DNA from 3 places in the Pseudomonas sp. NPDC086278 genome. Region 1 is predicted to be linked to each of the others. Evidence: predicted binding sites of a transcription regulator. Region 1 holds the regulator's gene; each other region holds the start of a gene.
What was found. The regulator FliA, encoded in region 1, starts transcription of late flagellar genes. The targets are predictions, from matches to a motif close to CTAAAGTTTNNNNNNNNNNNGCCGNTAA.
Positions count from the first base shown of each region.

Region 2: a site for FliA is predicted at 1,212-1,239, ahead of ACQKP4_RS15230 (methyl-accepting chemotaxis protein). Genes of this name have one in related genera too.
Region 3: a site for FliA is predicted at 2,127-2,154, ahead of motA (flagellar motor stator protein MotA). Genes of this name have one in related genera too.

Region 1 covers NZ_JBNNWE010000174.1:1,629-4,906, reverse strand. The annotation lists gene fleN (flagellar synthesis regulator FleN) at 1-819, shown strand, start outside; gene fliA (RNA polymerase sigma factor FliA) at 816-1,556, shown strand; gene ACQKP4_RS28300 (chemotaxis response regulator CheY) at 1,724-2,095, shown strand; gene ACQKP4_RS28295 (protein phosphatase CheZ) at 2,118-2,906, shown strand; partial or broken gene ACQKP4_RS28290 (chemotaxis protein CheA) at 2,960-3,278, shown strand, end outside.
Region 2 covers NZ_JBNNWE010000043.1:20,659-23,936, forward strand. The annotation lists gene ACQKP4_RS15230 (methyl-accepting chemotaxis protein) at 1-1,147, opposite strand, end outside; gene ACQKP4_RS15235 (hypothetical protein) at 1,527-2,063, shown strand; gene ACQKP4_RS15240 (GNAT family N-acetyltransferase) at 2,139-3,074, opposite strand; gene ACQKP4_RS15245 (AMP-binding protein) at 3,074-3,278, opposite strand, start outside.
Region 3 covers NZ_JBNNWE010000046.1:42,325-45,602, reverse strand. The annotation lists gene motB (flagellar motor protein MotB) at 166-1,203, opposite strand; gene motA (flagellar motor stator protein MotA) at 1,207-2,058, opposite strand; gene ACQKP4_RS16070 (HDOD domain-containing protein) at 2,225-3,278, shown strand, end outside.

The DNA.
Region 1 (3,278 bases):
CATCCCGTACAGGTGATCGCGGTGACCGGCGGCAAAGGTGGCGTCGGCAAGACTAACGTGTCAGTGAATTTGTCGCTGGCCCTGGCTGAGCTCGGCCGTCGCGTCATGCTGTTGGACGCCGACCTGGGACTGGCGAACGTCGACGTCCTGCTGGGGCTGACCCCCAAACGGACCCTGGCCGATGTGATCGAAGGCCGCTGCGAGCTGCGCGATGTGCTGTTGCAGGGCCCTGGCGGCATCCGTATCGTTCCCGCCGCGTCCGGCACCCAAAGCATGGTCCACCTGAGCCCGGCGCAACACGCCGGCCTGATTCAGGCGTTCAGCGACATCGGCGACAACCTCGACGTATTGGTGATCGACACGGCCGCGGGTATTGGTGATTCGGTGGTCAGTTTTGTCCGCGCCGCGCAGGAAGTGTTGCTGGTGGTGTGCGACGAGCCGACCTCGATCACTGACGCCTACGCGCTGATCAAGTTGCTGAACCGCGACTACGGCATGAACCGCTTCCGCGTCCTGGCCAACATGGCCCAGAGCCCGCAGGAAGGTCGCAACCTGTTCGCCAAGTTGACCAAGGTCACCGACCGCTTCCTCGACGTCGCCCTGCAATACGTCGGCGCGGTGCCGTACGACGAAAGCGTACGCAAAGCCGTGCAGAAGCAGCGTGCCGTGTATGAAGCCTTCCCGCGGTCCAAGTGCGCCCTGGCGTTCAAGGCGATCGCGCAGAAGGTCGATACCTGGCCGTTGCCTGCCAACCCGCGCGGGCACCTGGAGTTTTTCGTCGAGCGTCTCGTGCAACAGACCGCAGGACCCGTCCTATGACAGCCAGTGGCTACAACCTCTACAAGAAGTCGGCACGTGACGCGCAGTACGAGCTGATCGAGCGTTACGCGCCACTGGTTAAACGCATTGCTTACCACTTGCTGGCCCGTCTGCCGGCCAGTGTTCAGGTTGAAGACCTGATCCAGGCCGGGATGATCGGCCTGCTTGAAGTGTCGACCAAATACGACGCCAGCAAAGGCGCGAGTTTCGAGACGTACGCGGGCATACGAATCCGCGGCGCGATGCTCGATGAAGTGCGCAAGGGGGACTGGGCGCCACGCTCGGTCCACCGAAATACCCGCATGGTCAGTGACGCAATTCGCTCTATTGAAGCTAAAACCGGTCGTGATGCTAAAGATCACGAGGTTGCGGCCGAACTTGAATTGAGTCTCGACGATTATTACGGGATTTTGAACGACACCCTGGGCAGCCGCTTATTCAGTTTCGACGACCTGTTGCAGGACGGCGAACACGAAGGGCTGCACGAGGATGGCGCCAGTGCACATCTGGAACCGTCACGCGATCTGGAAGATGAACGCTTCCAGGCTGCGCTGGCGGACGCGATTGCCAATTTGCCGGAGCGTGAGCGACTGGTGTTGGCGCTGTACTACGACGAAGAGCTGAACCTCAAGGAAATCGGTGAGGTCCTGGGGGTCAGCGAATCGCGGGTCAGCCAGTTACATAGCCAGTGCGCGGCCCGTTTGCGGGGGCGTTTGGGGGAGTGGCGAGCGCGCTGAAGGCAGTGTGGGGACACTGCGAACGAGGCTGGTGTGGTGGTGAACTGCGCCGGTCTCGATCTGCTGTGCTCCAGACAGTCATCGAGTGTTTTGCCGGATTGATTGAAATGGCGCGTCCAGGTGCTGGGCGCGTTTAAGACTGCTTGGAGGTCGAATTGGACAAGAACATGAAAATCCTCATCGTTGATGACTTCTCAACGATGCGGCGGATCATAAAAAACCTGTTGCGTGACCTTGGGTTCACCAACACGGTCGAGGCTGACGATGGCACCACTGCCATTCCGGTACTCAACAGCGGGAGCATCGACTTTCTGGTAACGGACTGGAACATGCCTGGCATGACCGGTATCGATCTGCTGCGCCACGTGCGCGCCGATGAAAAGCTCAAGCACTTGCCGGTGCTGATGGTGACCGCTGAAGCCAAGCGCGAGCAGATCATCGAAGCGGCCCAGGCCGGTGTAAACGGCTATGTGGTCAAACCCTTCACGGCCCAGGCGTTGAAAGAAAAAATCGAGAAGATTTTCGAACGCATCGGTTGATCCACTGCGCCACGGGGGAGCTATGGAGCATAAAGAATCTTCACAGGGCGATTTTGAATCGACCCTGAAAAAACACGCCGTCGAACTGGTCGCAAGCCTTGAAAAAGGCAGGTTCGGTGATGCTGTGCAACTGATCCATGAGCTCAATCAGACCCGTGACCGCGGCCTGTATCAGGAAGTGGGCAAGCTCACTCGCGAGTTGCACAGCGCGATCGTCAATTTCCAGATTGACCCGAACATGCCGCAAGCCGAGGAAGTGTCCCAGATCACCGACGCCACGGAACGCCTGGGCTACGTGGTCAAGCTGACCGAGGCGGCGGCCAACCGCACCATGGACCTGGTGGAAAACGCCACGCCGCTGGTCAACAAACTGGGCGAAGAAGCCCAGGCGTTGAGCACGGACTGGGGCCGGTTCATGCGTCGCGAAGTCGGAGCTGAAGAGTTCCGCGAGCTGGCGCGCCGTGTCGACGGTTTCCTGACACGCAGCAGCGAAGACAACCGCACGGTGTCGAGCAACCTCAACGACATCCTGCTGGCCCAGGATTACCAGGACCTCACCGGTCAGGTGATCAAACGCGTGACCCAGTTGGTCACCGAAGTTGAAAGTAATCTGCTCAAGCTCGTGCTCATGGCCAGTCAGGTAGACCGCTTTGCGGGTATCGAACATGACCGTGATGCGATGCTGGCTGAAAAAGATCCGCAAAAACATCTCTCTCAGGGTGAAGGTCCGCAGATTCATGCCGATAAAAGAGAAGACGTTGTGTCCGGTCAGGACGATGTGGACGATTTGTTATCCAGCCTAGGATTTTAGAGTTTTAGCATTTTAGGTTTTTTAGGTTTTTAGACCTCAGGAGCACCCCCTTAATGAGCTTCGGCGCCGATGAAGAGATCCTTCAGGATTTCCTGGTTGAGGCCGGCGAGATTCTAGAGCAACTGTCCGAACAGCTGGTCGAGCTTGAAAGCCGACCGGATGATGCGGATTTGCTCAATGCAATTTTTCGCGGTTTTCACACTGTAAAAGGGGGCGCCGGCTTCCTCCAGCTCAACGAGTTGGTGGAGTGCTGTCACATCGCCGAGAACGTGTTCGACATCCTGCGCAAGGGTGAGCGTCGCGTCGACTCGGAACTGATGGACGTGGTTCTGGAAGCGCTGGACGCGGTGAACAGCATGTTCAGCGAAGTCC
Region 2 (3,278 bases), on a different contig from region 1:
TGTTCTGCAAGTAGACGATGAAGGCGTTGACCGAATAGCCGATGGCGCCCAGCTCGTCTTCGGCGCGAATGGTGATGCGTTTGGTCAAGTCCGCGTCACCGGCAGACAGTGCGTCGATATTGGCCTTGAGGATTTTCAGGCGCTGGACCAGTTGGCGGATCGCGTAGATCTGCAACAGCGCCAGCAAAATCACCATCGGGATCTGCAACAGGCTCAAGGTGCTGAGCACGTCGTCACGCTGGGCGGTGATCAGCCGGGTTGGCAGCGCGGTGGCAAGGAACCACGGCGTGCCTTCGATCGGGCGCATGAAGAAGGTACTGGCTTCGCCGTTGTTATCGAATTCTGTGCGCTGCGACTGATCACGGTTTTGCAGGCCGGCCTTGACCTGAGCAGCGAACGGCGAGTTACCGGCCAGTTCGCTGGTGTTCTTCAACACAATCGGGCCGCTGATGCGCGAGCTGTTGCTGATGATCTTGCCGTCGGCCTCGACGATCAGCATTTCGGCGCCGAGGTCTTTTTCCTTGCGTGCCACCAGGTCGTTGAAAAAGCCTAGCGTCACGTCGATGGTCGAGACGCCGTACGCCGCGCCGTTTTTCTGAATCGCCATGGCGCAGTTGGTGCGCGGTTCGGCGCTGGCGTCATCTTTATAGGCAGCCGCCCACGCGCATTGGCCGCGCGGGGTTTGCATGCCGCCCTTGTACCAGGTCTGGTCGTAATAATTGGGGGCGGCGTCGCTGTTCCAGAAGGTGTTCACCACCAGTTTCCCCGTGGCATCGCGGTGCCAGAAGGTACTGAATTTGTTACGCCCGGCCTCACGCTGGCCCGGCAACGGCCAGATGCCGCCGCCGAAGACTTTCAACTCGCCGTACTGGTCGACCAGCCCGGGTAGCACGGTGTCGATGGCCGCGCTGTCGAGTAACGGGATGGTCTGGGTGATGCTGCGCTGCTGCGACTGCACTTTGTTCAATTCACCCTGGATTTGCTCGGCCACTTCGGCGATGCGGTTAAGGGCTACCTGTTCTTCGGTGTGGCGCAGCTTGGGCGCGACCAATTGGCTGATGCCGACCACTGTCAGTACCAACAGCAAGAGGATGAAGAGGACCAGAAACAGCGTGTAACGAGCCTGGATGGAACGAAATGCGGGCATGGGACGGTCCTTGTGCAACGTTCTTGTTGTCGGAGTTCGAGGTGAGCATCACTGCTTCGAGAGGCTATCGGCTCGCGTATCACCACCTTTAGGTACGCGCGTCCAAGAATGCTTCGTCGTGAAATCCGTCGCGTGTCGAGGCGGATACAAAGCAACGGTCCAAAGCGTAAAACGTGACTCAAGCGTGTTCGAACCCTCGATAAAAAAGTCGTCGCAATAGCTCTGTCACAAGGCTTTGGTAGTTTGTATCTGAAAGTGTACAAAAATTGTAAAAAGCAGAAATAGTAGTAGGTATGGCAAGAGGCCAGCCGGATACTTCCCCGCTCTTCCATCGCTTGAACAAGGAGTTTTTTATGCGCACGTCATCGGGAATTCAATCATGACTATCGGCTATAGCGGGGCCTGGACGGCCAAGTCCGGATTACTGGTTCGCGACACCGGCGGCGGTAAACCGGTCACGCAGAGCGCGCGGGTCAAGCAAATGCTGGCGCTGGTAGGCACCAATCCCAATGCGCTGAACATCGCGAAAATGGATGAGCAGAAGATCCACAAAAACGTCAAAGGCTTCGATCCGGAAAATGTCTCGTCCAAACAGCTGGGCAATCTCAGTGCGTTTCTCAGGGGCAGGGGGCTGATTTCCGATATCACGTCGATGACGTTGATGAATGCGGGTGACAAGTTCAACCGGTTCGGCGTACAGAACGATCCCGATGCGAAATTCAATGCGCTGGAATATTTTGCTACGCAACTGGACACCATCCAGAACAACAGCATCAAGGGCGACAAGTATGCAATTGGCCTGATCCCGGAATACAAGACGGCGATCTATGTGCTGCAGAACCTGCACACGTACGGCAAGGGCAACGGCAGAGCCGTGGCGGTGCCTACCGATAAAGGGGTCAGTGCCAAGGCGTGATGCGTTGTCGAGGGTGTTTGGCATTGGCGGGTCGAGCGTTGCGCGCAACCCGCCAATGATGTTTACCGACAAATTTCAAGCGGCTGAGCGAGCGCTGCCGCAGGTTTCGACGTCGCGCTGCAAGTCATCGTGCAATTGCTGCATATAAGGGCAATGCAGGCTGAGCGAACGAGGCTGGACGCCACGATGAAACAGCGCGAACCATCCATGACTGTGCTGGGTGGGGATCAACCCGGTAAAGGTGAAGCCCATTGCCGTCAGCTGGTGCAGGTCGTCGGCAAAGTGCCGGGACAGGTCAATGTGGAGCGTCACCAGCCAATGGGCAGGTAATTGACCTATCTGGTCGAGCAGCCGTTTGTTCAAGCGGTGAGCGACGATGGCGTAACGTTGGTGGTGTTGCCTGATCTGTAAGGGCATTGACGTCGGCGATGACCTGTCGCTGTAAGTGCCGAATACCGAACACAGGTGTTGCATGAACGGTCGGCAGCTTTCGGGCCACGCAATGTCGGGGAGCGGTCGGGTATGCCCTTGCACCACATAGCATCCGGTCACTATGGTTTCGGCGATGGGCTCGGCGAACGGCGACGGAACGTAGTCCGGGAGCACGCCCGTGCTGTGAAAACCGATGTTGGCGGCCATGCGCTGCGTATAAGGATGATGCGTGACCTGTTTGATCAGGACATTCGCCAGCCCCAGCGCTTGCGACAACAACAGCAACTCGCGCCCCAGGCGCGTCGCGATACTGCGCCCCTGCATGGCCGGGGTGACCACGCTCAGGGCCAGTTCCGCGCAATCCGAACGGGTGTCGTGGCATAACGCGGCGTGGCCCAGCACGCGTTCGCCGTCGACAGCGACCATCGATCTCCAGTGGCCGTCGGCGTTGTGCTGGCTGATCATCTCGGGCAGATAAACGTCCGGTTGAACGTAATGATCGCCATAGACCTGACGAAACAGTTGGCTCACCGCGTGCGCGTCGCAAGGGTGGTAGCGGCGGAACATCAGGGTCGACATCACGCAGCCTCCGACGACGGCGGGACAGCGTATTCACGCAGGTCGAGCACGCGCATTTGCTTACCGGATCGCGGGTGAAGCTTCAGCTCGGTAACCGCGCAAGACTGGACGCGCCATTCCAACTGCCTTTCGCGGGTCAGTTTTTCGATGTCGGGGATGTGGTCCACCAGCGCTTCATGCAGCGATTTACACACCGCGGCGCTC
Region 3 (3,278 bases), on a different contig from region 1:
AAATATCGCTGCAACCACTACAAAGCGATCACAGGGGGTGATTGATTAGCCTTGGCTTGAGAAAACAACGGGCACAAAAAAGCCGACATCACTGTCGGCGTCTTTGTAGATTGTTTTGCCGGGCTCGATCATTTTCGTACCCCCACGAAAATGATCGACTCATGATCACTGCTTCGGCGGCTCGCCCGGTTTCGGCGCGGCATCCTCGAACAGGTTCAAGCGTTCGCGCAGTTCGTGCGCTGGCACCGGTTGCTGCTCCGGTGGCAACGCATTCGGATCGACTGGCGTGGCGGGTACTTCGCCCGGGGCACCGTGCCCCGGTGTTGCAGCCGGTGCGGCCGGTGCGGGTTCGGCACCTTGTGCGCCTTCGATGGCTTGTTGGGCCTTCTTGGTCAGCACCACGATGTCGATGCGACGGTTGACCGGGTTGAACGGGTTCTTGCGGTCGAACAGCGCCGACGAGGCATAACCCACGACACGCGCCACCTGTGCATCCGGGTAGCTGCCGGCGACCAGCGCACGGCGGGCGGCGTTGGCGCGGTTGGCGGACAATTCCCAGTTACCGAAATCGCCGGTGCCGCTGTACGGCTTGGCATCCGTGTGGCCGCTGATGCTGATCTTGTTCGGCACCGCTTTGATGGTGTCGGCCATGGCCAGCAGGATGTCTTCGAAGTACGGTTTCAGACGCGCCGAGCCTGAGTCGAACATCGGACGGTTTTCCGCGTCCATGATCTGGATGCGCAGGCCGTTCGGCGTGATTTCGAACAGGATCTGGTCCTTGAATTTTTGCAGCTGCGGGTTCTCGTCGACCTTGTTCTGCAACTCTTGCAGCAACAATTCCAGGCGTTCTTTCTCGACCTGTTCGGCCATGCCTTCGACTTGCTCGGAGTCCACCGTCACTTTGTCCGGCTGCGGCTGGGATTTCACCTCGGGGTTGAGGGTGTTCTCCGGTGCCAGCGTGGGTGTGCCGCCCAAATCGATGATGTAGGGCGTGCCACTTTCGGTGAAGCCGACCGGGTCCTTGAAATAACCGGCGATGGCGATCTTCTGTTCCGGGGTCGCGGTGGACAGCAGCCACAGCACCAGGAAGAACGCCATCATCGCCGTCGCGAAGTCCGCGAAGGCAATTTTCCAGGAGCCCCCGTGATGCCCGCCCGCGTATTTCTTTACGCGCTTGATGATTATCGGCTGGTTATTTTCCATGACTTAGCGACCGCGAACCGCTTGTTCCAGCTCAGCGAAGCTTGGACGGTGCGCCGGGTACAGAACCTTGCGACCGAACTCTACGGCCAACGATGGCGGCATGCCGGAAGCCGAGGCGACCAGCGAGGCCTTGATGGCTTCGTAGACGTTCAGTTCTTCCTTGGCATCGTGCGCCAGCGCGTGCGACAGCGGGCCGAAGAAACCGTACGCCGCGAGAATACCGAAGAAGGTACCGACCAGTGCCGCACCTACGTGCACGCCGATCATTTTCTGATCGCTTTCGCCCAGGGAGGCCATGGTCACCACGATGCCCAGTACTGCCGCGACGATACCGAAACCGGGCATGGCGTCGGCGATGCCGTTTACGGCGTGGGCCGGGTGATCGAGGTCTTCCTTGAGGCTGGTCAGCTCCATGTCGAACAGGCCTTCGAGCTCGTGGGGAGCCATGTTGCCGGAGGACATGATGCGCAAGTAGTCGCAGATGTACGCGGTCATGCGTTCATCTTTCAGCACCGCGGGGTACTTGGCGAAGATCGGGCTCGCGGCGGCATCTTCGATGTCGCCTTCGATGGCCATCATGCCTTCGCGACGGCTTTTGTTGAGGATTTCGTAAATCAGGCCCAGCACTTCCAGGTAAAAAGTGTGGTTGAAGCGCGAACTGAACATCCCAAACGCTTTCTTGAGAACGCGCTTGACCATGTGGCCAGGGTTGGCCTGCAGGAATGCGCCAAGGGCCGCACCGCCGATAATCATCACCTCGAAAGGCTGGATAAGGGCGGCAATCTTGCCGTGGGAGAGCACGTATCCGCCGAGCACGCTCGCGAATACGACGATGATGCCGAGAATTTTAGCCATAGGTAGGGGAGCACTTACTGAGTCGGGTTCAAGGTCATATTCGGAAGTTGAAAAATCTCTTCTTCTCCTTATCGGCAAAACTGCGCCAGACTATAGCCAGTTCACGCGAAAAGCTAATTTAGCCCACTCCGGGCACAGGTAATGCAGACGATGATCACGTCCAACCATGGCTAACGAAACGAACAACCCCACCCCAAAACCGAACACGCTCGAAGGCTGGGTCAAGCTGCTGGATAACGTGCGCCTGCCCGTTCCGCAAGACAGCCATGACCGTGTCTGCAAAGCCATCGCCGATAACCGCAGCTCCATTCGCGATATCGCCGATCTGTTGCAAGACAGCCCGGCCCTGGCCTTGAGCGTGATTCGCGAAGCCAACCGGCACTCCAACGGCAGCATGACGGCACCGGCCGAAAACCTCGAAGTGGCGATCAATCGCCTCGGGTTGAAGCGCACCGAAGAATTGCTCGCCCGGCTGCCCGCCGAACCGCAATCACAGATTCCGGTGGCGCTGCGTCAGTTGCAATTGATCAGTCAGCACGCGACCCAACAGGCCAATGGTTTTTTCGCCAGCCGCCTGGCGCGGTTGTGGCAGGACATCCACTGGGGCAGTTTGCTGTTTCTCTCGCCGCTGTGGCCGATGGCGCTGGCGCATCCGCAATTGCTCGAAGAATGGGAGCTGCGGGTTATCCATAAAGGCGAATCCGCGCGCAAAGTCGAGAAGCAACTGTTCGGCGTGCGGCTGCTGGATATCTGCCAGGCGCTGGTCGACGTCTGGCGCCTGCCCATCTGGGTCCAGCAAGGCTACCGGCTGTTGCTCACGGAGCAGCGCGAGCTGGTGAAAGTCCTGCGCATCGCCCGTGACAGCGAGCATCCGTTGCGTCAGCAAAACCGTCTCGATGACGATCCGACCCTGCGGCGCTGGCTCAATCAGCCCGCGAACACCGTGCTGCTGGCCAACGGCCTGGCACTGTCGGCGCAACAGGCGTGGGACAGTCCGCACAGTGAGCGCTGGCAATACCTGACCAGCCTCTACCTGCAAATTCCGATGGAAGAGGTGCAGCAGCAATTGCACCAACAAGCCGCCAACAGTGCGCGACTGCACGCCATGCCCGACCTCTGGCACCCGGCGGTATCGCTGCTCTGGCCGTGGGGCACGAACCGGGTGCATGCCGGGTTGCTGCCGGCCCCGGCGCCGACCACTGAAGACCTGGGGAACTGGC